DNA from 3 places in the Peribacillus sp. NJ11 genome. Region 1 is predicted to be linked to each of the others. Evidence: riboswitches for the same ligand, from Rfam matches in the RefSeq annotation. Region 1 holds a riboswitch; each other region holds the start of a gene.
What was found. Region 1 has a riboswitch for S-adenosylmethionine ahead of QUF86_RS26690 (methionine ABC transporter ATP-binding protein). Riboswitches for the same ligand answer to the same signal wherever they lie in the genome.

Region 1 (10,371 bases):
GAAACCCACAGGCATATTTACCTTAAACCATGCAAAGGAAGCCAAGGGAAGGGCATTTATACCATCATCAAAAATCCTGATGGGACACTTTTTTTCAATAGCCTAAAGCATAGTGAGTCCTTTCCGGATTTCACTTCATTCTGGGAAACAAAAAAAAGGGATTTATTAAAAAGAAGCTACCTTGCTCAACAGGCGATCATACCGAAAAAAATTTTTGGTCATCGTTACGATTACAGGATTCTCGTCCATTATGAAAAAGGTTTTTATAAAGTGACCGGCAAAGCAGTAAGGATGTCACAAACTCAGGAAATCACCACCCACACTCCCCGAGGGGGTAAGCTTTTTCCTTATCAAGACCTGCAATCAAGAAGCTTAAATCAAAAATTAGCGAATATCGCCCAAAAATGCGGTGAGTCTCTTTCGAAAAAAATCGGGTTTCTCGGAGAATTTTCCATTGATATAGGGGAAGATGAATCGGGTTCGCTCTTCATATACGAAGTGAACTCAAAGCCCATGCAGTTCGATGAAGAGGAAATTGAAGCTAACCGGCTTTTGCATTTAAAAAATCTTTTCATTGAATTGACTTTTTCCAACCTGACAATAAAATGACACCTCCAGCTGCCGTTTTACATTATAATGAAATGAAAGACAGCATATATGGAGGTTATACATATGATCACCCATTTTCAGTGGGCACCACTGCATAAGAATCTGCCAGGATGGAAAATTTCATTTTATTTCAAAAAGGAGGCAATCAAAGCCTTGTACCATAAAGATGGATCCATCGAATGGACAGCCAACCCACCTTCCGAAACAGATGAAACCCAACTCAAAAGCATGATCCATGACTTAATGGTCTACCATGTATATGATTGAGCCCTTTCCCCTTTTTCATTCATTAACCCTCTGAACGGAATAAAAATCCCTCCTTTGCCTAAACTAAAGAAAAAGCTAGGAGGGATTTATTTTGGATAAAGAAAAAATGACATTTTTGAAGGATACCGAATATGATGGCAAGGATTCCGTTTTCCTCGATATCGACCGAATCATCAATGAAGGAATGGCAGGCGGAAATGTGTATGAAGTCGCTAACCTTCAGAACATCGAGGAAGCACATGATTTTTATGATGAAACAGATCCCAATATCAATAAATAAACACTCGTGGGCTCTCTTTTTGGGGAGCTCCACTTAAAAAAAGTGAACTTTCGTTCATGCGTCATATTCCCCACTAACAAATGTTTTTTTATGAAAAGCACCCCCTCCATAAAAAAACAACTTCCCGGATGGAAGTTGTTTGAGTGCAAATTAAATATTACAACATGCTGTCTTCTTGCCTTTTTCCAATTCCCGCACTCTATCCCCCGTAGGCATTTGATATTATGCTAAAAGCATTAATATCAGTGCTCGTCCTTTCAATATCTATTGTTAATATTCAAATAGTTCCATTATCCCTGGCATTCAAAACATTTTCGTTTAATATCGAAGTTATGATATGCTCTGAATCCCATTCATGTCCAGATATCTCGATAAGGGGATAGCGATTCGGTAAAACGACTTGCTGGATTTCATGGACTGTATGCCCTTGATCATGTAAGCGTAAAATTTCACCTTGGAGGTTTTCCAAATAATCGAGTTTATTTCGAAACATTTCCTTTCCGTCAGGCACATGCCCAGCATGGCAGCAAAACACTTCCCCAAAGTCATATCGGAGTAATTTTTTTATGGAATCGATGATGATCGGGACAGACTCTTCCCGTAAGATAAGCTTTGTTTTTGGTGTTACGAAAAGGTCTCCAGAAAAGAGCATGCCAGTGCTGTGATTCAAATACACCATATGGTCCTTCGCATGACCAGGGGTAAAAATCGGCTCCCACGTTTGGGTGCGGGAATGAATGGCCTTGCCTAGCGGCTCAGCCTTAAAGGCGTCTCTTTTTCCCCAAAACATTTTACGATATTCAGGATATTCAGCATCCTTCGCACAAGTATCAACCGACATCGGATGAATGAATATCGGAACCTTTTTATGTTCCTTTATCCAGGCAGCGCCTCCCGTATGGTCCTCATGATAGTGCGTCAGGGCAACTGTTTCGAAGTCTGCGGACTCATAGAATGGAATAAGTCCTTCCAATAAAATCTGTGCGCCAGTATCTATCAATAGCCCATCCGTTAAAAAAACATAAACACTCATCCCCGACTTGACCCCGTCAGGAGTCCCGTGCACACAAACCACATCATTTACCGTCTTAATCTCTATCATGCATTTCCACCCCATCATTGTACAAAAATAGTTTTTTCTCCCTTTTTCACTTTATTATAATAAATGTATTATCTCTTTACCCTTTTGACAAGGAAATAATGGAATATCTGGATATAAAAGACGGATTATTGACTAAGAGCCCTTTTGACAGGAATGGTTTTAATGAACCGCACGGAACATTATCGAAAAAAACCATCACCAAATCACAGAAACGATTGACATTGTGGAATTTTACAAATATTATAGATTATATTATAAAACTTGAAATATTCTAAAATAATAGTTTACTTATCAAGAGTGACGGAGGGATCAGGCCCTGTGATGTCCGGCAACCGCCCTTCGGGAACGGTGCCACTTCCTGCAGAATGTTTGCATTCTGAAAGATAAGACGAGATATAATTTCGCTGCCTCTTTCTGAATGATAGAGGCAGTTTTTTATGTTTAAGGGGGAAGGATCATGATTGAAATCCGTTCAGTCCGAAAGGAATACATCACGAAGAAAAACCGAGTTATCGGAGTGGATAACGTATCTTTAACCATTCAAAAAGGCGAAGTGTATGGAATTGTCGGCTACAGCGGAGCTGGAAAAAGCTCATTACTCCGCTGCTTGAATTTGCTTGAACGTCCGACAGCCGGAAATATCATCATTGACGGCATTGATTTAACCTCTTTATCAAGTAAAGAGCTTCGTAAACAACGTCAAAAAATCGGAATGATATTTCAACACTTTTCCCTGGTCAGTTCAAAAACCGTTTATGAAAATGTCGCTTTCGCCTTAAAGGCCGCGCATCAATCGAAGGACGCCATCAGGTTACGTGTATTGGAATTGCTGGAAATCGTAGGGCTCAGTGATAAAAAAGATGTCTATCCGGCACAGCTTAGCGGTGGACAGAAGCAACGGGTCGGCATAGCCCGGGCCTTAGCAAATGACCCCACCGTACTGTTATGTGATGAAGCGACTTCAGCCCTTGATCCAACAACAACAAAAGCGATTTTACAGTTATTAAAAAAGATAAGCAGGGAGCTCGGGATCACCATCGTGTTGATTACACATGAAATGGAAGTGGTCAAAGAACTATGCCACCGAGTCGCCGTCATGCAGGATGGACGGGTAATTGAAGAAGGTTCCGTTTATAAAATATTTTCACAGCCAAAGCAGGAGTTAACGAAGCAATTCATCAGCAGTGTATTGGATTTCGAACTTCCCTCACATTTGATTGAGGGAAGTAAAGGAACGATTATTAAAATTCAATTCGAAGGGCAAACCGCCGGTGAATCGATTCTCTCCGACGCTCTCCAATCCCATTCAGTAAAGGGGAATATCCTGCACGGTAAAATTGAGTATATTCAGGATGTCCCTTTAGGCATCTTGATCATTGAGTTAATCGGTGAGGCCGCTGAAATTCATTCGGCATTGGAATATATAAAAAATCGTTCCAGTTCTGTGGAGGTGTTAAAACATGTCATTTCTTGATTCCATCGTCAATATTTTACCTGATCTTAATAAAGCCTTTCTTGAAACGATTTATATGGTCGGCGTTTCCCTTGCGGTAGCCCTTTTGATAGGTTTACCACTTGGAGTATTGCTGTTTACGACAACCAGGAATTTATTCTTTGAAAATAGCGTCGTGAATCGATCACTCGGTTTCGCAGTCAATATTGTCCGTTCAATCCCGTTCATCATTCTCTTGGTCGCCCTCCTTCCTTTAACGGAACTGCTTACTGGATCGACGATAGGGCCAAGAGCGGCTTCTGTTTCCCTGTCCGTATCCGCGATACCTTTTTTTGCAAGGATCGTGGAATCGGCATTACGTGAAATAGACAAAGGAGTGATTGAAGCTGCAATTGCCGTGGGGGCCACTCCATGGATGATCATTAAAGATGTACTTCTTCCGGAGGCAAAACCGGGAATCATTCAGGGGCTGACATTAACGACCATTTCACTGATCGGTTACTCAGCAATGGCAGGGACAATCGGCGGAGGGGGAATTGGTGACCTGGCCATCAGGTACGGTTATTACCGTTATGACAACACGGTCATGATCACGACGATCGTCGTGTTGATCTGCCTTGTACAAATCATTCAAATGGTTGGTGACAAAGCCTCATACTTAGTTAACAAACGATAGAATCAGTCATTTTTTCAATGATTCAATACATATCATTTCAGGAGGAATTTCAAATGAAGAAAATAGCTTCGTTATTATCAGTCTGTGCACTTGCCCTTGGCTTGTCAGCTTGCGGAAGCGATGATGCATCCCCAAAAACTGAAGACAAAAAAGAATTGAAGATCGGGGCGACTACCGGGCCATACGCCGATATGGTTAAAGAAGCAATCCAGCCAGGTCTGGAAGATCTCGGTTACAAAATAGAGATCGTAGAGTTCACCGACTATATCCAGCCGAATAAGTCGCTTGGCAACAACTCAATCGACGCCAACCTATTCCAGCATAAAGTGTACATGGATAACTTCGCTAAAGAAAATGATCTAACGCTTTCCGACCTTATCATAGTTCCAACAGCACCAATGGGCATATACTCGAACAAATATAAATCGTTGAAAGAAATTAAAGACGGTACATCCCTTGCATTGCCCAATGATCCGGTTAACCTTGCACGTGCACTTAAAGTGCTGGTGGATGAAGAATTGATTGAGGTTGACCCAGATGTCGACCCTTTAAAAATATCTGAAAAGGATGTAACGGAAAATCCAAAAAACATCCAATTTAAGCCATTGGAATCCGCTCAATTGCCCCGCGCAACAGACAGTGTTGACCTATCAGCTGTCCCTGGTAATTTCGCTCTCGCAGCGAAAATGGACCTCCAGGATGCCCTTGTTTTAGAAAAGATGCCAGATATGTATCGAAACGTTGTTGCAGTGAATACAAAAGATGTAGACGCTCAATTTGCCAAGGATATTAAATCAGTAGTGGAATCCGCCCAGTTTGAAAAAGTGATTGATAGCAAATTTGTCGGATTCGGAAAACCAGATTGGATGAAATGATCAAATAATCGAGGCCTGCTTTCCCTTTTCAGGGAAACAGGCCTTTACATTAAGGAGAACGAATATGAATACCCTACTGGAAGTCCGCAGCGGCCCAGCCTATTATGCCTGTAAAGCTAATGTCCTTGAAACACTGGAAGCAAAACTGAGTAAAGCGAACATTCGTAAAGTGCTCGTTATTCATGGAAGAAAATCATGGAAAGTTGCTGAACCATTTTTTCCTTCTTTCGAAAATATTGAGACGATTTTTTTCACATACGACGGGGAATGCAGTGACCCGGAAATTGAACGCGTCAAGAAGTCAGCTCTTGAACAAGGTGTGGATGCATTAATCGGCATTGGGGGCGGTAAGCTGCTCGATCTCGCCAAATCGGCCGGAAACTCGCTTCAAAAGGAAATCATCCTCATTCCAACCCTGGCTTCCACCTGCGCTGCCTGGACACCGTTAAGTGTCATTTATGATGATAATGGTTCCTATGTCCGCTATGATATTCATGAAAAAAGCGCTTGGATGTTATTTATCGAACCGGGAATTCTATTGGATTCGCCTATTGGCTATTTACGGGCAGGAATCGGCGATACATTGGCGAAATGGTATGAGGGCAATGCACTGGTCGAAAAACTTGCCACAAAGTCCGTTTGTATTGAATTGGCACATATGGCCGCAAGGCAATGTCAGGAAGTATTATTGACATATGGCGAGGAAGCCCTAGCGGATTTGGAAAAGAGCAAATGGACAGACGCACTAAAGCGTGTAATTGAAACGAACATCATCACCAGTGGTCTAGTTGGCGGCTTTGGTGACCAGTACCTGCGCATTGCCGGTGCCCACTCCATTCATAATGGCATGACTTCCATTACGCAAACTCATCATTTACTTCACGGGGAAAAAGTGGCTTATGGCATTTTAGTCCAGCTTATGTTGGAAGGGAAATTCTCAGAAATCAAACAATTACTTCCATTCTACCAGGTGCTTAAACTGCCTATGACATTGTTTGATATTGGTCTGACGGTTGAACATAGGGCGGAACTTCAAGAGATTGCAGCCCACTCTGTCAAAGAAGGGGAAGGCATCCATCTTCTTTTCCCTGATATTAACCGGGAAAAAGTGACAGCAGCCATGGAAAACCTTGAAGTCCTCACAACCCACGCAAGCACATCCATGGACTGAAAAAGCGATGGGGTTTTTCCCCATCGCTTTTTAATACATAAAGGAATCAAATCATAACATTGCTTGTTTCAAATCACCCTTTTCTCTATGCACCTATCATTAAACATAATGTGGTGCCAATCCTTCAGTCTAATAAAAGAAGCTTTCATCAGACAGTCTGTTTCCATAATCGAAGGAGATCACTTTCATGTTGTCTGTGGATACCAGCTTTTCTATCAGCTGACTCTGGTCGGTTCTTTTCCCAATCCCAAATATCTTCGAGTGTTTCAGAAAGCGGACGGAATGTTAGTCCATTATTGATGGCTTTATTGTTATCAAAAGCCAAAAATCCATTCAAAGGTTCCTTGGCTCCTGGAAAAGGGAACTCTTCCGGTATCCATAAAGGCATCTCTCCCCACGGTTCGACTTTATTGTCCATCAAGAACTTTTCAGATACCCATGTAAAGGCAGCATTGCTTCTTGTCACCTTTTTACAGTCTTCAAGTAAACGACCCATAGTTAGAGTGTAATCCGGTCCCACGGCGTTATATGCACCTGTCATACTTTTTTCTATCATTTGTATGATCCATTGAGCTAAGTCCCTTGCATCGATAAATTGGATTGGACGGCCAGGGCGTCCCGGGGATAAAACTTCTCCCCCTTCCGCTATTCTCTTAAGCCAGTATGGCAAACGGTCAGTGTAATCATATGGACCTACTATTTGGCCAGCACGAATTGACAAGACTTTCCCCGGCAGTTCTTTTTCAGCTGCTTTTTCGCTCAATGATTTTAGCGGACCATAATATTCCCCGTATATCGGTCCAGCCGTTCCACGGGTGATTTCTTCTACTTTTTCATCATTTAGTGTATGAACCGCTCCATTTTCATCAATGCCCGGTTTGCTTGGATCCTTATAAACTGAGCAGCTTGAAATATATGTATAATGTTTAACCTGATTCAGTAATCTGCAAGATTTCTCTACAGTTCGAGGGATAAAACCCGATGTGTCAATGACTGCATCCCAATGTCTTTCCTTCAACATTTCCAGATCCCCGTCGCGGTCCCCTCTTAATTGTTCGATTTCGCCAAAAACATCAGGGTTGCTTCCACGATTAAAAAGTGTGACATCATGCCCTTTCTCAATCGCAGCTTTAACTAAATACCGGCCTATAAACCGTGTACCACCCAATATTAAAATGTTCATACAATCGCCTCCTCTTAAACGATATTCCATAAAGCATACGCAAAACCCTTGCCTAAAATTAACAATACTTTCAACTTTTCTTTCAACTCGCTTTTTAACCATGAATTTGCGTTACCGGAATGATTTGACCTTGTCAGGTGGTTTTTCTTAAAAACTAGTAATATTCTTAATCTTTTGCACTTTATTCTTTTTCGCTATAATGATATGGATATGAAGAAAGAAGGTGGAGACGATGCTTGAAAATCTTAAACAAAAATTCCCGAATACTATTACCAATAAAATGGATACTGATGAAATTTCTGAATATGTTTGGTTCGAAGACTCTAGAAGTATACTTGGGATTCCCCGTTCAGAAATCACCGCAGAAGAAATCCGTTTATTGGAACTGCTATTTGCTCCTTCCATAAACCCAAATAACCCAAAAACGTATCAAGACGTATCATGGAAAACTTTTTTATCCGAACCGAATGCACCATTGCCCTTAACAAGCTGGGAGAATGTTCGATTCATTCATTTCAAGCTGACTCATGCTGATTTTTCCATCTCCGATTTTGAAGACGCCTTCCTCGCTTTCGTTCCATCTGACGCAGCATTGGTCTGGGAAAATGAAACGTCAGGAATCTTAATTGAAACGGACAAGGATGAATCTTTATCAAATAATGAACTAATCGCCATTTCTTCCACGCTTGAAAGTGACTTTTATGTAAAGACACGTATGTTCACCGGGCGCTTTCACCCTGTAAATCAAGACCTTCATCATCACAGGAACCAGGAGAAAAAATGTTTTGCTTTGGCACAAGTGCATCTGCCGGATCTAAAGGTTGCTAATTTGGCAGACATCATCCCCCACTCATTAATAAATGACCCTTCCGTTACGAATGCAAGGTGGTATATCAATGAGATTCTCGGCAAGACCAAGCAGGATACTGAACTTATCAAAACGATCAAAACGTATATCGAATGTAATTCCAATGCCACCTATGCCGCCAAACAGCTTTATATACATCGGAACAGCTTACAATACCGGATAGATAAATTCTCTGAAAGAACTGGTCTCGATATTAGGAACTTTCGTCACGCCTTGACTGCGTACTTGATTCTTTTACTGAATGAATAATTTTCATTACAAACAGGGGTTTTTATCCTTTTTTGTGCAATGTGCCCATACTTTTTTCTAAACTGATAGCTTAGACTATATTTAATTGGTACAAGTAATCAAGAGTTTAAAAGGGGGATTTTTCATGGCAGAGTTAGTATTAGATCATATATTCAAGATTTATGATAAAAAGGTGACAGCTGTTAAAGACTTCAACCTTCGTGTTGCCGATAAGGAATTCATAGTTTTTGTGGGACCTTCAGGCTGCGGCAAATCGACGACTTTACGGATGATTGCCGGACTGGAAGACATTTCCCAAGGGGATTTATTTATAGACGGCAAGCGAGTCAATGATGTCCCCCCTAAAGATCGTGATATTGCGATGGTTTTCCAGAACTACGCCTTATATCCACATATGTCAGTCTATGACAATATGGCATTTGGATTAAAGCTCCGGAAAACGCCAAAAGCGGAGATCAAGCAAAGGGTCAATGAAGCTGCAAGGATCCTCGGACTTGAAGAGCTGCTAAATAGGAAACCGAAAGCCCTTTCAGGTGGTCAGCGCCAGCGTGTGGCACTAGGCCGTGCAATTGTAAGGGACGCAAAAGTATTTTTGATGGATGAGCCATTATCCAACCTCGACGCAAAGCTGCGGGTTCAAATGCGTGCTGAAATCGCAAAACTACATAAACGGCTGGACACCACAACGATATATGTCACACATGACCAAACAGAGGCAATGACCATGGCGACACGCCTTGTCGTAATGAAAGATGGTATCATCCAACAGGTCGGTGCCCCAAAAGACGTTTACGAGAAACCCATAAACGTTTTTGTCGGCGGCTTCATCGGATCGCCTGCCATGAACTTCTTTACCGGAACATTAAAAGAAGGCATGTTTAAAATTGGTGAACAAACGCTTGAAATACCCGGATTGAAGATGAAAATGCTGCGTGATCAAGGATATGTCGGAAAAGAAATGATCCTTGGCATCCGTCCTGAGGATTTCCATAACGAAGGAGATTACTTCACGGAGTCCCCCAACAGTACATTCACAACCCAAATTGATGTAGCTGAACTCATGGGCGCGGAGATCATGCTTTACTCCACATTAGAGGGGCAGGACTTCGTCGCACGGGTAGATGCCAAGAATATTATCCAGGCAGGCGAGAACATAAAACTAGCCCTTGACATGAATAAAGCACACTTTTTTGATAAAGGGACCGAACATCGCATTTTAGTTGAAGAGGACGAACAAATGCAGGAAAGCATGAAGTTATCTGCCAATTAAACGTAAAAAGACCCGTTCATGAATGGGTCTTTTTTTCGTTTATTCAAATATTAAATAAGGGTCAAATCTATTCCTGGACCAATACCACTTCATCATGTCCGCATTCAGAGCATTTCATAAGATGCGGGCATTGGCCTTTTTGAAGGGATTGAGGGTATCCGTCGTTCAGCTTAAGTGTGTCGATATCCATATAAGCACTGTAATCATCATCGTAATCCATGAATTTCCCTTTATCCTCAAGATTGCTGCTGCATTCCGGGCAATTTACATGAATTTTTCTTAGACCGTTGCAAAGCGGGCATAAAGACATTGTTATTCCTCCTGTTCCCGATACTTATGATCTCAGTATTTGTTGCTTTCATTATTTT
Region 2 (10,371 bases), 2.0 Mb from region 1:
TTTCGAAAAAAGACCCACATGGCGTCATGCAGGATTCAGCCTTGGAGGAAATTGGATTAACGAAAGAAAAGCTGATGGAGGCTTCGTTATCGGATGAATTGTACAGTGCAGAGAATGGGGAAAAAATATATTCTATCCAGCCTGTCCATACGATAGCGGAAACGGAGAATACATGGTTTGTTGTTGTGGGTGCAGATAAGAATCAGGTGTTTCAGCCTTTGAATGACCTTTTATCACGGTATCTGACCATCTACAGCATCGTATTTGTTTCTATCATTCTGGCTGTCTATTTACTTACAAAGACTCTTGTGCGGCCAGTTCAAGATCTTGTCGAAGCAACGGAGGATTTCATTGAAGGAAAGGAATTCGTCTTTTCCAACAAAAGAAGCTTCGAGGAAATGGAAAAATTGAATCTTGCCTTTCTAAGAATGATGGAAACGATAGAAGATCGTGAGAAGGAAATCGTCCGTACGGAAAAATTGAAATATGTTGGCCAGCTTGCAGCTGGGGTCGCGCATGAAATCAGGAACCCGCTGACGACAATAAAGGGCTTTTTCCAACTATTGAAGAGTCAGGATCATGATAAAACACTAATAGAAAAATATAGTGATGTCATGCTTCATGAAGTGGATCGGGTGAATGTATTCGTGACTCAACTTCTTGATTTGGCAAAACCCCATCAATTGGAATGGGAGAAAATGGATTTAAAGGATTTCCTTGATGAAATGATAGATACCTATACTTCTTCAAATCCGAGTTCTCACGTAAGAATAATGAACGGAGTGACACAATCCGTCATTGTTTTTTCAGACAAAAACCGGTTAAGACAGGTTCTCTTGAATGTCTTGAATAATTCTTGTGAAGCCATCGAAGCAAGAGGGCAGATTGAACTGGATCTGACTGCCGTTTCCCAATATGTAAAATTAATGATCAGAGATGATGGAAAAGGCATCAGTCCCGAGAATTTAAAAAATATCGGCATGCCCTTTTATACCACTAAACAGGATGGAAACGGCCTAGGTGTAGCGACCTGCATTCAGATAATGGAGGAATTAAAAGGGAAATTCCAAATTGAGAGTGTACATGACGAAGGAACGAAAGTGACGCTCATTATCCCTACTGCGAACCGTCTCATTAAATGAGACGGTTTTTGGTTGTAGATAAAGGAACAAGGATTTTCGTTGCCCTTTAATAAATGAGCAAGTTCCTTATCTAAATGAGTAAAATGCCCTCTCATTTCCATTAACCTCCCTGTTTGTTTATGCATATAATTTACTAATCAAACGATAAGGACCATATTGGGGGATGTCTCTTATGGGCAAAAAAAAACAGCCGAAATTTAAATTAGGCGATACAGTCGTAATAACAATGTATGGGACAGTCGGGAATATAACCGATGTTAAATTTCTCGATGGTGCTTATGTGTATGAAGTGAACTATAGTGAAGGTCTTTATATCGAAAAAACATTGCAATCGATAAATGAATACGAAGGAGAAATCCTTTATCCAAAAGAACAAATCGACATTGAATATAAATATTTATTAGGTGACTTGGTCCAGGTGGATGGATATGAACAGGATTATTTCAAGATTATCGGCTATCGAACGGAAATTTGGCGCTATAAGGAAAATGCCTGGGAGGATGTAATCTATGAGTTATCAAGAATCTCGGATGGTGAATGGCTTGAAGCGCATGAAGAAGAACTGACTTTGATAGCCGATGCTAAACGTGCAGATGGGATCATTAAAAAGTTGGGCCTGCTCCTTCCTAAAAAGAATAATGAGCTTGCTATCATTGCTAAACAATACAACCCTGGTAAAGGTGAGCGAGAAATGACAATGACAAAAAGTGAAAAAAAGGAAATGATTGATGGACTGTTGGATTTATATAATGATTATTGTAAGCTCTACGAACATTTTGGCGATGATGAATATCGTCATATCATGAAGATCGCCCTTGCTAAAATTGAAAAAGCTGCAGAGGAAATTTATCCAGATCATAAAAAGAAGCAAACGAAGTGAAAAGGTATCCCAAACTTTTAAAGGACAATTTCCAAATTACCTAAAAAAGCTACCATTCAAATTGGCCACCAATGGAACATGGTAAATATAGGCCCTTCATATGATTTTCCATTAAGGGATGCCTTACTGGCATATTTGTCTCTACACATTCATAGACCTTTAAATAAGGGGGCGATGATTTGCGAGAAATTGAGGTTTTTATTGATACAGAAGAGATAGCGGAATTCTTTTTTCAAGAATTGATAAGACGGGGCTATCTTCCAACAGAAGCTGAAGTTGAAGATCTTGCTGACATCACATTCGAATATCTTCTTGAAAAATGCATAATTGATGAAGAAGTCGATGAGTAACCAGTCATAAGACGGTTAGCAGCTTCCTTTCCCTTAATTTTAAAAACAATTAAAAAAAGACGGCGGGCCTCCGCCGTTTTGTTTGCGGTTCTTAGGAGGGGTGCCAAAAGTCTTTTCACGATTTCCAGTTTCCTTATCAGGTTGGTTATTGGATCAGGTTCAATTTTCCTAACTTGTGGTTGATATGGTATAGTAGTTTTTGTATATCATTCCAACCACAAGTTAAGGAGGAAATAGTTGTATGAGCATACATATTGGTGCAAAAGAAAATGAAATTGCAGAAACGGTCTTACTACCTGGAGACCCATTGCGTGCAAAATATATTGCTGAAACATTTTTAGAGGATGCAAAACTTTACAATGAAGTTCGGAATATGTTTGGATACACAGGGACATATAAAGGGAAAAGAATTTCCGTCCAAGGCACAGGCATGGGTGTTCCATCCATTTCCATCTACGTAAATGAATTGATGAATAGCTATAATGTTCAGAAGCTGATTCGCGTTGGAACTGCAGGAGCCATCCAAAAAGACGTAAAGGTCAGGGATGTAATCCTTGCAATGAGTGCTTCCACCGACTCCCAAATGAACCGCATGACTTTCGGCGGGGTGGACTTTGCTCCAACCGCAGATTTCGAATTATTAAGAAAAGCTTATGACGCGGGCACGGCTAAGGGCATGCAATTGAAGGTCGGGAATGTATTTACGGCCGATCAGTTTTATAACGATAATAGTGAATTGGAAAAATGGGCAAAATACCAAATCCTTGCGATAGAAATGGAATCAGCGGCCCTATACACGCTTGCTGCTAAATTTGGACGCCAAGCTTTATCAGTATTAACCATTTCCGATCACATTTTAACCGGTGAGGAAACGACGTCGGATGAGCGCCAGTCAACTTTTAACGAAATGGTTGAAGTGGCTTTGGAAGCAGCTATCCAAGACTGATAATTGGATGTTAATGACAGGCGGGTGACCAGGAATAAATGATGCTGTATAATGAAGGGTGGGATACAGGCTCATTTATTCCTTGGTATCCGCATTTTTGTAATGTCTCGCCTTAAGGGGTACCCTAGATTTAACGTTTGCTAAGGGTTAAAAAAATACATATGATCGGTAAGTTGTTATTTTTGATAACTATTATTTTTCGATTGGCATGAAAACTGATAAAATAGAAAGAAACCGTTTATATCGTCATGAAGAATGAAAGTGGTGAGGCTTCAGTGGAAGAAGAAAATCAACAACAGCCAAAAGAGGCAGGGAAATTCATTAAAATAAAGAAGTTTACGTTCATTATGGGGATTTTCCTAGTCATATTTCTAACTGCAGGGATTACTACAATAGCCTTGACCTTTGGAAATGAAAAAGTAGAGTCATTAGCACCGGATAAACATCCGGAATTTGAAAAGCTGTATTCTACATACGATACGATAAAAGATAACTATTATGAAGAGATTGATCAAGACAAGCTGGTTGACGGGGCAATTAATGGAATGATCAAATCATTGGATGACCCCTACTCTGCCTATATGGATAAAAAGGAAGCATCGAGTTTCCATGAGAGCATCTCTTCATCTTTTGAAGGAATCGGTGCTGAGATTCAGGAACAGGATGAAAAAATCATGGTCGTCTCACCGATAAAAGGGTCCCCAGCCGAAAAAGCGGGTGTAAAACCGAATGACATCATTTTAAGTGTCGACGGTAAAAGCGTTGAAGGACTAAGCTCTTCTGAAGCTGTCCTGAAAATCAGGGGCGAAAAGGGAACGAAAGTGAATTTATCCATCTCAAGAGCTGGTGAATCGGAACCGATTGAACTCACCATTAAACGTGACACAATTCCGATTGAAACAGTGTATGCGGAAATGCTTGATGATGGAGTTGCAAAAGTCCAAGTGACCAGTTTTTCCGAACATACAGTCCAAGAGCTGAAAACGGCGCTTGAAGAAATGTCGAAGAAGGATATGAAGGGTCTGGTATTGGATTTGCGTGGAAACCCAGGGGGACTGCTTGACCAAGCAATAGAAATGGCAAGCCTGTTCATACCTAATGGGAAAGTGGTCCTTCAAGTAGAGGATCGCAGCGGGAAAAAAGAAGTCTATAAATCGAAGAATGATGGAGAGCTGAAGATCCCGGTAGTCGTGTTGATTGATGATGGAAGTGCCAGCGCTTCTGAAATTGTTGCAGCGGCTGTCAGTGAATCAGCAGACATTCCTTTGATTGGTGTCAAATCATTTGGCAAAGGGACCGTTCAGACTGCCCAAGACTTTAAAGATGGATCCAACTTCAAATACACGGCAGCTAAATGGTTGACGCCTGAAGGCAATTGGATTCATAAAAAAGGGATCAAGCCTGATATTAATGTGAAGCTGCCTGATTATGCCAACCTTCCGTACATTTCGCCTGATAAGGAATTGAAAGCATCGGATTCTTCAAGTGAAGTGAAAGCTGCTGAAGAGATGCTGAAGGAAGCAGGACATGATCCAGGGAAGATAGATGGATTCTTTGATGAAGCAACAAAAAATGCGGTAATAGCATTCCAAAGGGAACAAAAAATTAAAGAAACCGGCACCATAAAAGACGATACTACCGTTAAATTGATGCAGGTCATCCGGGAGAAAATCCTTAAAAACGACACTCAAGTTAAAAAAGCGGTAGAAGTATTAAAGAAAGAAATCAAATAAATGATTTTGCCCGAAAAGCCTGCCAACGATTATAGTTGGCAGGCTTTTTTGTCGTTTAATGCATACAATTCCAATATTAGGCAGAAAATATGGGTAAATTTCCGATGAGGTGAGGTAATGAAAGAAAAGGTACTGTTCATATATCTATTGATCTTGATTCTGGCAGGCTGCACCTATGCCCCTTTACCCAAACAAAATGGAAATGCAGGTACGGAAAAAAAACTAACCGAAGAAGAGAACGAGGAAAGCGTGAAAACATTTCTGATTATAGGTGTTGATACCAGAGGAGAGGAAAAATCTCGATCAGATGCGATTATACTGGCAAAATACTTTCCTGAGCAGGAGAAACTGAAGCTAGCTTCCATCATGCGTGATAGTTATGTAAAAATCCCTGGGTATAAACCAGGATATAACAAAATAAATGCCGCTTATTATTATGGTGGAAGGGAACTGCTCAAGAAAACGATACAGGAAAACTTTGATGTCAAGGTCGATCATGTGGCAGTAATTGACTTTCAGGGATTTGTGAAGATGGTCGACTTGCTTGCCCCTGAAGGAGTAGCGGTGGATGTGGATCAAGAAATTATTGATGATATGAGCATTCAAGCAAGCACTGGCAAAAATGTTTTACATGGTGAGGAAATATTGAAATATGTCCGTTTTAGACATGATGATGAAAGTGATTTTGGAAGGGTTGAACGTCAACAAGAAGTAATGGTTCAATTAAAAACAGCGTTTATAAATCAAATCTCAACCTTCGAAGGGATGGCAGCCCTTCCTAGTATAATAGAACAAGGGCTCTCGTATTTGGATACAGATATTGGGCTGAAAACGATAATGGAAATGGGTCCAAAAGCCGTCTTCCATACACCGGAAACCGTCGAAACCTTAAGGATTCCAGTGGAAGGAAGCTTTAAGGATGAAATATATCCCCAGGCCGGAGCCGTTTTGGAAATGGACTACACTAAAAATAAGAAAGCACTTCAGGAGTTCTTTTCAAAATAATAAGAATGTCCAATATCTTTTGTTATCGAAAACATAGGGATTTAATTAGTAAATAGATTCGTATCACTTAGATTATTTCATAATAGACCTCGAAAGAATAATTATAATTGATCATCATTAAAAAACGAGACGGATACGAAATCCTTCTCGTTTTTTATCACCAATAAAACTTGGATCATTTAACGAAATCCGGAATGTTTTTGATGAAATCCGGTGTTATGATGCCGTTTTCTGTAATGATGCCTGTAATTAGATGATTCGGTGTAACATCAAAGGCTGGATTGAAAGTCTTCACGTTTTCCGGGGCGATCCTTACACCTTGAATGAAAGTGATTTCCGCTTCATGCCGTTCTTCGATCGGGATGGATGTGCCGGATTGGATTGAAAGGTCGAAGGTGCTTGATGGAGCCGCCACATAAAAAGGGATACCAAAGTGCTTGGCTAAAATGGCCAATCCCAATGTCCCGATTTTATTGGCTGTATCTCCATTAGCCGCAATTCTGTCGGCCCCGACTATAATTCCATTTATTCGTTTCTGGTGAATCGTATGGGCGGCCATATTATCAGAAATTAAGGTGACGTCAACCCCCGCTTGCATCAATTCCCAAGCCGTCAAACGCGCCCCTTGCAGGACAGGCCTGGTTTCACAAGCGTACACTTTTAGCGGAAAGTCCCTTTCTTTAGCCAGGTGGAAGGGAGCCAGGGCTGTTCCATAACGGGCTGTGGCAATCCCTCCAGCGTTGCAATGCGTTAGGATGGAATCTCCTTTAGCGAATAAGGATAAACCATGTTCCCCGATTTTCCTGCACATTTCTTCATCTTCAGCAAAGATGGCTTGGGCCTCCGATACAAGTGCTTCCTTGGCAGTTGAAATGCTTTGCGCTGCTTTCAACGTATTCTCCATCCTCCTTAACGCCCAAAAAAGGTTGACTGCAGTTGGCCGTGAAGAAGCGAGTTTTTCAATATGCCTCGTTACATTTTTCTTGAATTCCCCTAATTCAGCGGTTGTTTCCTGTTTGGCACCAAGTGCAACACCAAATGCTGCCGTCAGTCCAATTGCTGGGGCACCACGAACTTTTAATGTCAATATGCTGTCATATACATCATCAACAGAATGAAGTTCAATAAATTCAGTTATGGAAGGAAGGGCTTGTTGATTTAATAATGTAATATGGGTATCATCCCATTGTACCGAATATGGTAAGGGTGCTAGTGTAGTCATGTGCAGGTCTCCTTTTAAAGGGTTGAATAAGATGGCAGTGTACGTTGCTTCAACGCTTCAATGACAGCTGGAACATCCAATTCTTCTCGTTTTTTAATTAAAAATGCACCAATTTCCAATGTTGCCGTTTTGGCAGCGATCCTTGTATCTTTATTTTCAATGACGTTTAAATCGGCAACATGGGAAAGGCCAATGGTTCGCCGAATCAGTTCACAGCCGGCAAAACCGAATGCATCTTTTTTGAATTTTGTCAGTAAATAAGGCAGATAACCTTTCACATGGCGGAATGGGCTTTTATTTTGGCCTTCCCATAATTCGGTATAAGTTTCTTCAAAGGCATTCCAAAATTCATGAAGGTGTGAGAAAATCTCTTCCTTTCCAACGCCATTACGTGTAATTGCCTGAAAGAGAAGGTTGGCGGTGTATTGACCAAGGTCAAAACCAACGGGCCCATAAAAAGCGAATTCCGGATCAATAACCTTTGTTTCAGTTTCACTTGCAAAAATACTTCCAGTATGTAAATCTCCATGAAGCAAGGCTTCCTGCTCGGTTTCAAAGCTTTGTTTCAGCTTAGCTACCTCAAGTATCACTTCTTGATCATTCCAAATATTTTTGGCGGCATCAGTCAATTCCAGCTCGAAATCTCCCGGGAGTTCCTCAAAAAATGGATCCGTGAAAATAAAGACCTCAGTGATTTTGCAGAGTTCCGGATTCGTGAAATGTCGGGCCACTTCCTTTTTCGCGGATGGTTCTAAATGATAATCTGATGTATAAAATGCCGTCTTCGCTACATATTCACCAATATGCTGTGAAAGCAATGGATATTGATCGCCTTCGATCAAGCCTTTTCTAACGATTTTCAAGTGCGATAAATCTTCCATGACTGTAATGGCAAGCTGTTCATCCGAATAATAGACTTGCGGTACGAATTCCGGGCAATAGCTTCTGAAATGAATCAGTGCATTCGCTTCAATGGCTGCCCTTTTCAATGTCAGCGGCCAGCTTTCACCAAGTACCTTGGCATAAGGGACCGCTTGTTTGATTATTATTCCTTTGTTTGTGACTGTGTCTGTAATATGAAAAACATAATTTAAATTTCCATCGCCGATTTCTTTACAGTTTAAACTTGCATCCGCATTGACCAACCCAAGTTTTTTTGCAAGGGTTATAGCTGTTTCGTTTGTCAATCTCTTAAAATTTGAATGGTTTTGAGTCATTCTTTTCCCCTCCAGATTCAAAATAAGAATAAAAAAGCCTCTTTCATATAGAAAGAGGCAGAAGTTTTGGCTTCGGACCTCTTATCTTCCAGAAAATGAATTCTGGTGGAATTAGCACCGTGCTCTGTGGATTTTATAATCCGGCGGTGAATCCGCCCCATTTCACAATGGTATTACAGTCGGTTGCTGGGCTTCATAGGGCCTTTATCCCTCAGCCTGCTCTTGATAAGAGTATATGTTTTCTGAAATTTTAATCTTCGGGAAAATAATATCAACTTTTTAAATAGTTTGTCAATGGGAAAATTAATAATAATCCGGCCGACGATATTCGAATACGGGTATTTTGTTCCGTGCTTCCGTAACTTTATTGAAGTCCAAGGTGCCTGTCAAGAGTTCTTTTGCTTCTCCGGCTTCACTTATGATATTCCCCAATGGATCAATAATCAAGGAATGACCCGCAAATATATTATTGACATCCGAACCTGAACGGTTAACGGCTACAACATATACTTGGTTCTCGATGGCACGGCTAATCAATAAGGCTCTCCAGTGTCGAGTCTGGGCTTTGGCCATTCTGCCATTACGAATAGAACTTCGGCGCCTTGAACAGTATGGGCTCGCTGCCATTCAGGAAAACGGATGTCATAACAAATGAATCCAGCACATATTTTTTCATCAAGAGTAAATAAACCATCTTTTTCACCTGGCTGCAGGAAATGATGTTCATCCATTAACTGAAATAAGTGAAGCTTATCATATTCTTTTATGAGATTTCCATGCTTATTGATGATGATCATGGTGTTATAGATGCCCTTGCTTGCTTTTTGGCAACGGAACCCCCAATTATGTGAAACTGGTGTTTCTTTACCTGATCTTTTAAACATTCAATCGTTTTTTCTGCTTCTTCATCAGCAATCTCATTTAACCTGGTCAAGTCGTATCCTGTTGACCAAAGCTCTGGTAAAATAACGATATCGGGTTTGGACATTGCTGCTATTTCCATCCATTATTCTGCAACCTGAAAATTGATATCTGGTTGCCCGAAGGCAATATCCAATTGAATGCAGGCAATTTTCCACTTCATCGTTTAAAACCCACATGTAAAAAATGCTTTACAAGACTATGATAAACATATATCATTTGTGTCTAGAATTTCAAGAAATTTCAGAGAAGGTGTATAAATGTTGCAATTCGAAAAATCCAGACAACTTCAAAAACTGCCCAAGCAATTTTTTGCATCTCTAGTCGCAAAAGTCAATGCGATTACGGCGCAGGGTCATGATGTCATTAATTTAGGCCAGGGAAATCCTGATCAACCGACGCCTGAACATATCGTGAAAAGTTTACAGGTTGCCGCTGAAAAAACGATTAATCATAAATATTCGCCGTTTCGGGGACATCAATATTTAAAAGATGCTGCTGCCGTCTTTTATGAACGTGAATATGGTGTCAAGCTGGATCCGAATAGTGAAGTGGCGATTCTCTTCGGGGGGAAGGCAGGTCTTGTCGAACTGCCGCAGTGTTTATTGAATCCAGGTGATACGATCCTTGTTCCAGATCCCGGCTATCCGGATTATCTTTCCGGTGTCGTTTTAGCCCAGGCAAAGACCGAACTGATGCCCTTGACAGAAGAAAATGATTTTCTTCCGAAATACAATGACATACATAAAGAAGTGCTTGATAAAGCCAAAATGATGTTCTTGAACTATCCGAATAATCCCACAGGAGCTTCTGCAACTGAAAGTTTCTTTGATGAAACCGTCTCCTTTGCAAAAGAGCATTCGATTTGCGTGGTCCACGATTTCGCTTATGGGGCAATAGGATTCGACGGAAAAAAACCGATAAGCTTTCTCCAGGCAGAGGGAGCGAAGGATGT
Region 3 (10,371 bases), 3.9 Mb from region 1:
ACATTTTCAATCCCAATGGATAAACGGACTTGATCAGCACGCACACCAGCTTTCGCCAGACCTGCATCATTCAATTGCTGATGGGTCGTACTGGCAGGGTGAATGATTAAACTCTTCGCATCCCCTACATTCGCTACATGGGACCATAATTCCACCGAATTGATAAGTTTCGCCCCGGCTTCGCGGTCTCCCTTTATTCCAAAAGTCACAACAGATCCTGCTCCCTTAGGCAAATATTTATCCGCAAGGGCTTTATCGGGATGATCCTCATTAGCAGGATGCGAAACCCAAGTCACGGCAGGGTGATTTTTCAAATATTGAAGTACAGACTTCGTGTTCGAAAGATGCTCTTTCATCCTCACATGCAGCGTTTCAAGTCCAAGCGTAAACTGGAATGCGCTTTGGGCACTTAGCGCAGGGCCTAAATCACGAAGTAACTGCACTCGGGCTTTCGTTATAAAAGCGGCTGGTCCAACTGCCTCGGCGTATACCAGACCGTCGTAACTTGGATCAGGCTCCGTAAAGCCAGGGTAGTTTGGCGAGTTCCAATCGAACTTCCCGCCATCCACGATGACACCGCCTAAGGTGGTTCCATTTCCCAGAAGCCATTTTGTAGCGGAATGGATGACAATATCCGCTCCAAAATCAATTGGTCTGCATAGATACGGTGTAGCGAAGGTATTATCAATGATTAAAGGTATCCCGGCATCGTGGGCAATGTCGGCTACCGCTTCAATATCAAGGACCCTCAAACTTGGATTTCCGATCGTTTCGGCAAATATGGCTTTAGTTCTTGGCGTAATCGCCCTTTTGAAATTTTCAGGGTCATCAGGAGAAACGAACTTCACTTTAATCCCATATTTAGGAAGAGTGTTTTCAAAAAGATTATACGTACCGCCATATAAAGTGGAGGCTGAAACGATCTCATCCCCTGCACCGGCAATATTCAAGATTGACAGTGAGATGGCAGCCATTCCGCTTGCTGTTGCCAATCCGCCGATACCGCCTTCCAATAAGGCCATTCTTTCCTCAAAAACGCTGACCGTGGGATTATGTAGTCGTGTATATATATAGCCATTCTCCTTTAAACCAAATAAATTCGCTGCATGGTCAGTGTCTTTGAACAAGTATGCATTGCTTTGGTAGATCGGGACTGCACGTGCACCTGTTTCATCAGCTTGCAAACCGCCATGAACACTCAATGTTTCGAAACGTAACTTTTTCTCTGACATACTATTTCTCCTCTTTCTCTATGGATTTAGTAGGAATTAAATTGAAACCGGGCCTTTCATAAACAAAAAAACCACTTCCATAAGAAGAGGTTTTAATAACGCACCTCATCTTTTCAGAGCTAACACTCTGCTGGAATTAGCACCGTATATAAATTTATACCGGTTGCCGGGCTTCGTCGGGCCAGTCCCTCCGCCACTCTTGATAAGAACTATTAAATTCAGATGCTTTCTTAATACAAAATATAACATTTTAGAATTAACCAGTCAATGAATTGTTAGAATATTCTTTGTTTAATTCCGGTTTGGCCGCCACATGTCCACAACTAAAAAAACCAATCCATTTCTGATTGGTTTCTTAGCTGATCTCCTTAAGCAATCCATACAAATAAGGAACGGATTGAAAGGCATATATTTTTTTGTGCAGCTGCCCTTCTTTGAAAAGCAATAAACACGGGACACTTTCTATTTCATATGATTCGGCAATCGCTTGAACATAATTCATATTCATTTTACCTGCCTTCAGTTCCGGGAAAAGTTCCATGGATATCGTCAGCATCTTGGAAGCCACCTGACAGGTGCCGCATAAAGGCGTATATAAATATAAGCAAAATGTTTCCCCTTGTTCAACGGCAAGCTTACACTCTTCTTCTTTCCATTCCTGAATCAATTAGTCGTTCACCCTTTGACTTAAAAATTTCATTTTAACATTCATATTGGCAGATAGAAGCACAGTTGCGATATGATGTTCAGGTGAGCTCTCCACTTCTTTGTACATTTTATTAATATACAGGTGGTTCGCTTCCGGCATTTCCCTTCGGAATTGCTTCCGCAGCTTTTCTCCTGATTCATCTGCGTCAAAAAGGAGATAAACATCACGGTCCATCAATTCATCCACTAATTCATCAAGCTTAGTTAATGATATGGTCCCATTCGTACATCTAATTTCCACATCTTCATCTAAAACGGAGGCAACTTTTCTTCTATCGGAACTGCCTTCTACAATGATCACTTTATCGAATTCGCCCCATTCCATGTCATCACTCCATCTCACGAATTATGTGCGCAACTATGATTGTACAAAATGAAAAAGAGAGCAGGCCTTTTCAGTCCCCCCTCTTCTTCGTTTTTAACCGTTAATCAAACTCTCATATTCCTCAGCGCTCATCAGGTTTTCAATATCACTGCTATTTGATGGTTCAAGCACAATCATCCATGCTTTTTCAAAAGGAGATTCATTTACATATTCAGGGTTGTCACTTAAGTCTTCGTTTACTTCAACAACCTTGCCACTGATAGGAGCATACAGCTCAGAAACGGTCTTAACGGATTCAACACTTCCAAATGGTTCGTTCGCTTTCAGTTCATCCCCGATTTCTGGAAGCTCAACGAAGACGATGTCCCCTAGCTCGGACTGGGCGAAAGCTGTAATTCCAATGCGCACTGTTCCATCTTCGGTTTTTACCCATTCATGTTCTTTAGTGTAACGAAGTTCTTTTGGTGTTGTTGTCATTATAAACCCTCCATATGTACATCTTATTTTATCTATTCCATTATAAGGTAGATTTATTGTTTAAGTAAGGAATTAACCAAATATTTTGTAAAATTTCAGTTCCAAACCTGTTCGAATTGCTCTTCTTTGAATCCTACCGTCACTTTGGTACCATCCGTAACAATCGGCCTTTTCAGAAGCATGCCATCTGTGGACAATATATCAAGCATCTCTGCTTCAGAAGCTTCTTTCAGCCTATCCTTTAAGCCCAGCTCCCGATATTTTTGACCGCTAGTATTGAAAAACTTCTTCAACTCCAAATTACTGATTTTATATAGTTGTTCAATTTCAGTTCGCGAAGGCGGATTTTCCGCTATATGAATCGCTTCATATTGCAGTTCATGATTATCCAGCCACTTCTTCGCATTACGGCATGTGCCGCATTTTGGGTACCAATATAATGTTAAGCCCATCATTTCACCACCTATCAATAGAATACCCGTTTTCACCACGCAATACAACGAAATGTCTTGTGAATTTCCAATGCAATTTCATCAAAGGAAATAAAGGGAATGCCTTTACGGGCATTCCCTTTACAGATTCTGATTCATTGCTTAAAGTGCATATTTTTCCGTTTCGATTACCTTAACGGAAGCTTCACGTTTTTTCGCAATGACATTGATTGGATTGTGTCTTGTCAGCTTGCGAAGCGAAGAAAGCATGATGCGAAGGGTATCGCCTGTTTCCACCGCAATTAACGTTTCCTTTGCATGCTGTTCTATTTCATTGAAAGCTTCCTGAACGAAAATTTCCGTGTAAAGCACTTTTTGTTTGTTCTTCTCCAGTCCTGTAGCCGCAATTGCTTTTTCCGTACGTAATACCACGGATTCAGCTGCATATGCAAGGGATGCTATATCAGCAATGTTGGAGAGGATTTCTTGTTCTTGATCAAGCTTATTGCCGTATTTCTGTGCAGCAAGGCCAGCTGCCAAAATACCGATTTTCTTAGCGTTTCTAACAAGCATTTTTTCTTGTGCCAATGGCTCATCGCCAGGTTCTTCCGGCATCATCATCATTAATTCCTCTTGCAGGCCTTGAGCCTTTTGAAGAAGCGGCAATTCCCCTTTAAGTGCTTTCTTCAGGAAAGTTCCCGGTACAAGCAATCGGTTGATTTCATTTGTACCTTCAAAAATCCGGTTAATACGGGAATCACGATATGCTTTTTCAATTTCATACTCCTGCATGAATCCATAACCGCCATGAAGCTGTACGCCTTCGTCCGTAACATAATCCAATACTTCGGAAGCGAAGAATTTATTCAATGAACACTCAATTGCATATTCAGCGATTGCAGCTGCCATTGATTTTCCATCTTTCACTTGCTCATCCGTCAATTTGCTTTGCCTTTGATCATAAAGGCCAACAGTACGGTATACAGAGCTTTCTGCTGCATAAATTTTAGACGCCATTGTTGCAAGTTTTTCTTTCGTCAAGTTAAAATCGGAAATTTTCGTTTTGAACTGTTGGCGTTGATTCGTATAAGCAGCTGTAATCTCAAGGGCACGTTTAGATCCGCCGACAGCACCCACGCCTAATTTATAACGGCCAATATTCAGGATATTGAAAGCAATGACATGCCCTTTTCCTGCTACACCCAAAAGGTTTTCAACGGGTACATGAACATCTTCGAGGATTAATGTACGTGTAGATGAGCTTTTGATGCCCATTTTCTTCTCTTCAGCACCAGTCGATACACCTTCATAATCACGCTCTACAATGAAAGCAGAGAATTGTTCGCCGTCGATTTTGGCGTATACACAGAAGACATCTGCAAAACCTGCATTTGTAATCCATTGTTTTTCACCATTTAAAATATAGTGTGTTCCTTCAGCATTCAATTTCGCAGTCGTTTTTGCCCCCAAGGCATCTGAACCTGAGCTGGGTTCCGTTAAGGCATATGCAGCAATTTTCTCACCCGTTGCCAGTAAAGGGAGATATTTTTTCTTTTGTTCTTCATTCCCGAATAATACGATTGGCAAAGATCCGATACCTACGTGTGCACCATGCGTAATTCCGAAGCCGCCTGAAAGTGCCATTTTTTCTGTAATTAATGCCGAACTGACTTTATCAAGACCCAATCCGCTGTATTCCTCAGGAACGTCAGCACCAAGTAAACCGATTTCACCTGCATGCTTCAGTAATTTTACAGAACGGTCGAATTCATGGTTTTCTAAATGTTCAACCTGCGGCAGAATTTCATTCACCACAAAATCCTCTGAAGTTTTGGCAATCATTTTATGCTCTTCGGAATAATCTTCCGGTGTAAACACTTGATCATACGTAATATCTTCTACTAAAAAGGCTCCGCCTTTAATGAGGTTATCTGTTGTTTGATTGGACATGTTTTTTCCTCCTAAGTGATTTATGAAAGTTAAACCGCCGGAAGCATGTTGACAGCTTCCGGAAGGGATTGAATTACGCTAATAATTCAAATACTCCAGCAGCGCCCATTCCGCCGCCGATACACATTGTCACAACTCCGAATTGTTGGTTTCTGCGCTTCATTTCATGAAGCAGGCTTAATGTCAATTTTGCTCCTGAACATCCCAGTGGATGGCCTAAGGCAATGGCTCCGCCATTTACATTGACAATCTCTTCATTCAGCCCCAGCTCACGAATGATTTGAATGGATTGGGAAGCGAAGGCTTCATTCAATTCAAATAAACCAATATCGGATAACTCAAGGCCTGCTAGTTTCAAAGCTTTAGGAATGGCTGCAATCGGTCCGATCCCCATAATTTCAGGCGGTACCCCCGCTACAGCAAAGGAGCGGAACTTACCAATCGGTTTCATCCCCAATGAAGAGGCCTTTTCCCCATCCATGACCATGACCGCGGCTGCTCCATCACTCGTTTGTGATGAATTCCCTGCTGTTACGGATCCTGTAACTGCGAATGCAGGTCTTAGTTTTTTCAGCACTTCAACAGTCGTACCTGGACGAACCCCCTCATCCTGTGAGAATGTGAATGATTGTTCCTTTAATTTAAGATCTGGACCCACTGAGCGAAGGGTTACGTCAACCGGTACGATTTCATCCGAAAACTTTCCTTCTGCAATGGCCTTAGCCGCCTTTTGATGACTTCGTACAGAAAATGCATCTTGATCGTCACGGGAAATCCCGTATTTTTTTGCAACGGCTTCAGCAGTGTGACCCATACCCATATAATATTCCGGGGCTGTTTCCGCAAGTTTCGCGTTCGGACGCGTTACATGACCCATCATTGGTAAAAGGCTCATGGATTCCGCTCCGCCTGCAATGACTGTATCACTTTGGCCGAGCATGATTCTTTCCGCTCCATAAGCAATACTTTGCAACCCGCTTGAACAATAACGATTAATGGTTATGGCTGGTACTGTATAAGGCAACCCTGCCAACGCTCCAATGTTACGCGCCATGTTCAATCCTTGCTCCGCCTCAGGCATTGCACAACCGATAATCAGGTCATCGATGGTTCCTTCATAATTCCCTGCACGCTTTAACGTTTCCTTTACAACAAGTGCCCCTAAATCATCAGGGCGTACATTAGCTAGAGAACCTTTTTTCGCTCTTCCTACCGGAGTCCTTGCTCCAGCTACTATTACCGCTTCTTTCATGAGGATCCCCCTTACTCATTTTTAAGCTATCGATCTATTAATCTTCCTTATCGGTTTGGCCATATCTTCATCTAATCATCAATTACGGAGTGGTTTCCCTTTAACGAGCATGTGCTGCATCCTTGCTTGAGATTTCGGCATCGAAATCAGTTTTAGGAACGCTTGTTTTTCCAGGTTCAAGATATACTGTTCATCTACTTCCGTGCCAAACGGGAGTTTCCCCCCTGCCAGGACGTATGCAAGCTCTTTGGCTATGACAAGGTCATGATCGGATAAGAATCCAGAAAGGCGCATGGATTCCGCCCCTAAGAGAAGTGCGGCATATCCCGTTTCACCAACGACAGGAATCTTTGTGCGGGCAGGAGCGGTATAACCTTGTTCATACATGGAAATGACAGCCTGCTTCGCATCATATAGTTGATGATCCGCATTCACACTTATTCCATCATATGAATTAAGGAAATTATTCCCGCGTGCTTCCTCAGCGGAGGTTGAAACCTTTGCCATGGCAACCGTTTCAAATACTTGGTTGGCCACTTTCTGTAAATCAAAGTCGACACCCTTCGGCATATTCCTCAATGTCTTCACATAAAGTTCTTTAGTCCCGCCGCCGCCTGGGATCAAACCTACACCAGCTTCCACCAGTCCCATATACGTTTCAGTCGTTGCCTGGATGCGCGCAGCCGGAAGGGATACTTCAGCACCCCCGCCAAGTGTCATATTAAACGGGGCAACCACTACAGGAACTGCACTGTACTTAATTTTCAGCATCGCCTTTTGGAATTGGCTGATGACCATATCGAGTTCAAAAATATTGTCATCTTGCGCTTCCATCAACATCATTGCAATATTGGCGCCTACACAGAAATTCTTGCCTTGGTTTCCGATGACAAGGCCTTTATAATTCGCTTCCGCTTCGTCGACCGCCGCATTGATCATTTGCATGATATCCAGACCGATTGCATTATTCGGTGAAGTGAATTCAAGAAGGGCCACTCCATCGCCGATATCTATCAAGCTTGCACCACTGTTTTTCTTGATTACGCCTTTTTGCTTCTTGATTGCTTTAAGATTGATCACCTTAGGATTTTCGACAATTTCTTTATATTCACCATTATCATAATAGTGGACTATGCCATTTTCTTCTTTATAGAAAGAAGTGATTCCCTTGGCGAGCATATCCTTTACCCATTGCGGAACGGTGATGCCTTCCGCTTCCAGACGGGCTACCGATTTCTCTACACCTATCGCATCCCAGGTTTCAAATGGACCAGTGGACCATCCGAATCCCCATTTCATCGCTTGGTCGATTGCCACGATGTCATCTGCAATGTCCCCAAGCAGTTGGGCAGAATACACAAGCGCCGGATTCAGCACATTCCAAAGCAATTGGCCAGCACGGTCTTCGCTATAAACAAGCGCTTTCATTTTATTTGGCAAGCCCTTGGCCTGTTTAGCCATTTCAATGGACGGCGCTTTTAATTTTTTTCGTGCATCATATTCAAGCGTTTCGGGATTCAGTTCAAGGATTTCTTTGCCTTTTTTCAAGAAAAACCCTTGTCCTGACTTGCTTCCGAGCCACCCATTCTTAAGCATTTCATTCATGAAATCAGGAATTTTGAAAACTTCTTTTTCTTCTCCATCCACCTGGTCATATACGTTTTTGGCAACATGTGCAAAGGTATCCAGACCAACTACATCAAGTGTCCGGAAAGTCGCGCTGGTTGCCCTTCCAATCAACGGTCCTGTAACCGAATCGACTTCACCGACACTGTATCCGCCTTTTTGCATTTCCCGGAGAGTGACCAATAAACCATAAGTGCCAATGCGGTTTGCGATGAAGTTTGGCGTGTCCTTGGCTTCGACGACACCTTTCCCCAGTACATCTTCGCCGAATCGTTTCATGTATTCGAGCACTTCTGGTGAAGTTGCTTCAGTAGGGATGATTTCCAACAATTTAAGATAACGCGGTGGATTGAAGAAGTGGGTTCCCAGGAAGTGCTTTTGAAAATCCTCCGAACGGCCTTCTGCCATCGCTTCTATTGAAATTCCGGATGTATTCGATGAAATGATGCTTCCTGGTTTACGATGCTGATCGACCTGGGCAAATACACTTTGCTTAACCTCAAGTTTCTCAACGACCACTTCGATGACCCAATCGACATCCTTTAAACGGCTTATATCATCTTCCAGGTTTCCCGCCTCGATCAACGCAATATTTCCCTTAGCTGAAAGCGGAGCTGGTTTCTGTTTTAAAAGTTTAGTAATCGCAGTTTGGCTAATGCGGTTACGCACTTGTTTATTATCTAATGTAAGACCCTTTTTCTTTTCATCCTCAGTGAGCTCACGAGGTACAATATCCAATAATAAAGTCGGAATGCCGATGTTAGCAAGGTGTGCAGCAATCCCTGATCCCATAACTCCTGACCCTAGAACAGCAGCCTTTCGTATTTGTCGAACCAAGTTCATATCCCCCTTACGCAATGTATTGAATGAATGCTCATTCATTTTTAATCCAAAAATTTTTTGAATATTTTTTCTTATTACTAATATAGAATATATTTGGAAATTCCGCAATGATTAAACAGTAAAAAAAATATTTTTTTCTCCAAATTCCTTTGGTTATTTCTCCGCCGTTCAGTAAAAAATAACCGTGCAGGAGGTGACTTATAAAATGAAGCGTAAAGATAATCCTTCTAAAGCAGCCGTAAGTGCAGCAAGCGTTAAAGGCAATGCCGGCCCTGGCGCTGAACGTCAACATGGAATCAATAAAGTGAACAGCCAGAACAATCAGTTTAAAAAATAAAACCTTCTTAATTTGAGCAGCCGTCCCTTATCCGGGGCGGCTCTCGCTTCCTATTTCTTGAATAGGCCTTTTAAAACGAAAGCAATATTGGCCGGTCTCTCCGCAAGGCGGCGCATGAAATATCCATACCAATCCGTACCATAAGGAACATATACCCTTACCTTATATCCTTCTTCAGCAAGCTCAAGCTGCTTTTCATTGCGTATGCCATATAACATTTGAAATTCAAATTGGTCATGGGGAATTCCCTGATCTTTGACCAAGTCCCTCGTATAATCAATGATTTTATCATCATGTGTGGCAACGGCTGTATAATTGCCATTCAGCAAATGCTGCTTGATAATTTTCTTGAAATTCTCATCCACATCTTTTTTCTCTGGAAAAGCCACTTCCCTTGGTTCTTTATAAGCTCCTTTAACAAGTCTTAGATTCGGATGGTATGCATCCAGCTCCTCAATATCCTTCTCAGTCCGATACAGATAAGCTTGGATTACGGTCCCCAATTCATTATATTCAGACTTTAGGTTTTTGAATACAACCAAAGTTGGCTGACAGCGCGGAAAATCCTCCATATCAAGCGTCACGAAAACCTGATGGGCTTTAGCTTCATCCAAAATCCTCCGCATGTTATTCATTACGACCCGTTCGGACACATCCAAGCCCATCGAGGTCAACTTCAGGGATAACTGTGAATCCAGTTGATTTCTGCCAATCATGCGAATCGCTTCGATACACTCATCTGCCATCTTCCCTGCTTCATGTTCATCTTCAATGAATTCACCTAAATAATCAAGGGTAACAGCAAGCCCTTTCCGGTTTAGATCTGAAATCACACCAGATGCCATATTCAATGATTCTCCTGCCACGAAACGAGATGCACCAAACCGCAGCCCGTATTTTTTCGCTGCCTTTGTCATGCTTTTGTTCTTTGATAAAAAAAGAAATAGATTTTTCAATATTCCTTCCATCTGCATTCCCCTCCAAATCATTTTGGAAAATAGATGCACAAGATTATTTTACCATTTAATTCATTTTTCAGATATTTAGAATCAAGAATAAATAAATTTCATTAAGGGAAAATTAAGTTCGTTTAAAGAACACTTAAGGAGGTAGAATGATGGAACAGCAAAATTCGTTTAACAGCCAACAGCAGTCCACCGGCTTTATGAAGCAGCCGCCGGAAATGGTTT

Region 2: it holds a riboswitch for S-adenosylmethionine, as region 1 does, so the genes downstream of both, mtnK (S-methyl-5-thioribose kinase) here and QUF86_RS26690 (methionine ABC transporter ATP-binding protein) in region 1, are expected to answer to the same signal.
Region 3: it holds a riboswitch for S-adenosylmethionine, as region 1 does, so the genes downstream of both, QUF86_RS07755 (O-acetylhomoserine aminocarboxypropyltransferase/cysteine synthase family protein) here and QUF86_RS26690 (methionine ABC transporter ATP-binding protein) in region 1, are expected to answer to the same signal.

What each region holds. Positions count from the first base shown of each region.
Region 1 covers NZ_JAUCFO010000001.1:5,453,333-5,463,703, forward strand. The annotation lists gene QUF86_RS26670 (YheC/YheD family endospore coat-associated protein) at 1-609, shown strand, start outside; gene QUF86_RS26675 (YheE family protein) at 673-876, shown strand; gene QUF86_RS26680 (hypothetical protein) at 968-1,156, shown strand; gene QUF86_RS26685 (MBL fold metallo-hydrolase) at 1,434-2,258, opposite strand; SAM riboswitch class I at 2,544-2,648, shown strand; gene QUF86_RS26690 (methionine ABC transporter ATP-binding protein) at 2,716-3,732, shown strand; gene QUF86_RS26695 (methionine ABC transporter permease) at 3,719-4,387, shown strand; gene QUF86_RS26700 (MetQ/NlpA family ABC transporter substrate-binding protein) at 4,441-5,262, shown strand; gene QUF86_RS26705 (iron-containing alcohol dehydrogenase family protein) at 5,327-6,433, shown strand; gene QUF86_RS26710 (NAD-dependent epimerase/dehydratase family protein) at 6,582-7,616, opposite strand; gene QUF86_RS26715 (PucR family transcriptional regulator) at 7,849-8,733, shown strand; gene QUF86_RS26720 (ABC transporter ATP-binding protein) at 8,858-10,003, shown strand; gene QUF86_RS26725 (hypothetical protein) at 10,071-10,313, opposite strand.
Region 2 covers NZ_JAUCFO010000001.1:3,479,153-3,489,523, forward strand. The annotation lists gene QUF86_RS17235 (ATP-binding protein) at 1-1,142, shown strand, start outside; gene QUF86_RS17240 (hypothetical protein) at 1,315-2,022, shown strand; gene QUF86_RS17245 (YozD family protein) at 2,202-2,372, shown strand; gene deoD (purine-nucleoside phosphorylase) at 2,614-3,318, shown strand; gene QUF86_RS17255 (lmo1851 family serine protease) at 3,594-5,051, shown strand; gene QUF86_RS17260 (LCP family protein) at 5,169-6,056, shown strand; gene mtnA (S-methyl-5-thioribose-1-phosphate isomerase) at 6,232-7,278, opposite strand; gene mtnK (S-methyl-5-thioribose kinase) at 7,293-8,495, opposite strand; SAM riboswitch class I at 8,574-8,727, opposite strand; partial or broken gene QUF86_RS17275 (carbon-nitrogen family hydrolase) at 8,799-9,498, opposite strand; gene QUF86_RS17280 (pyridoxal phosphate-dependent aminotransferase) at 9,677-10,371, shown strand, end outside.
Region 3 covers NZ_JAUCFO010000001.1:1,581,303-1,591,673, reverse strand. The annotation lists gene QUF86_RS07755 (O-acetylhomoserine aminocarboxypropyltransferase/cysteine synthase family protein) at 1-1,232, opposite strand, end outside; SAM riboswitch class I at 1,335-1,441, opposite strand; gene QUF86_RS07750 (thioredoxin family protein) at 1,588-1,899, opposite strand; gene QUF86_RS07745 (toprim domain-containing protein) at 1,900-2,265, opposite strand; gene gcvH (glycine cleavage system protein GcvH) at 2,359-2,742, opposite strand; gene QUF86_RS07735 (arsenate reductase family protein) at 2,838-3,194, opposite strand; gene QUF86_RS07730 (acyl-CoA dehydrogenase family protein) at 3,336-5,123, opposite strand; gene QUF86_RS07725 (acetyl-CoA C-acetyltransferase) at 5,197-6,375, opposite strand; gene QUF86_RS07720 (3-hydroxyacyl-CoA dehydrogenase/enoyl-CoA hydratase family protein) at 6,454-8,844, opposite strand; gene QUF86_RS07715 (YuzL family protein) at 9,050-9,181, shown strand; gene QUF86_RS07710 (proline dehydrogenase family protein) at 9,232-10,149, opposite strand; gene QUF86_RS07705 (hypothetical protein) at 10,299-10,371, shown strand, end outside.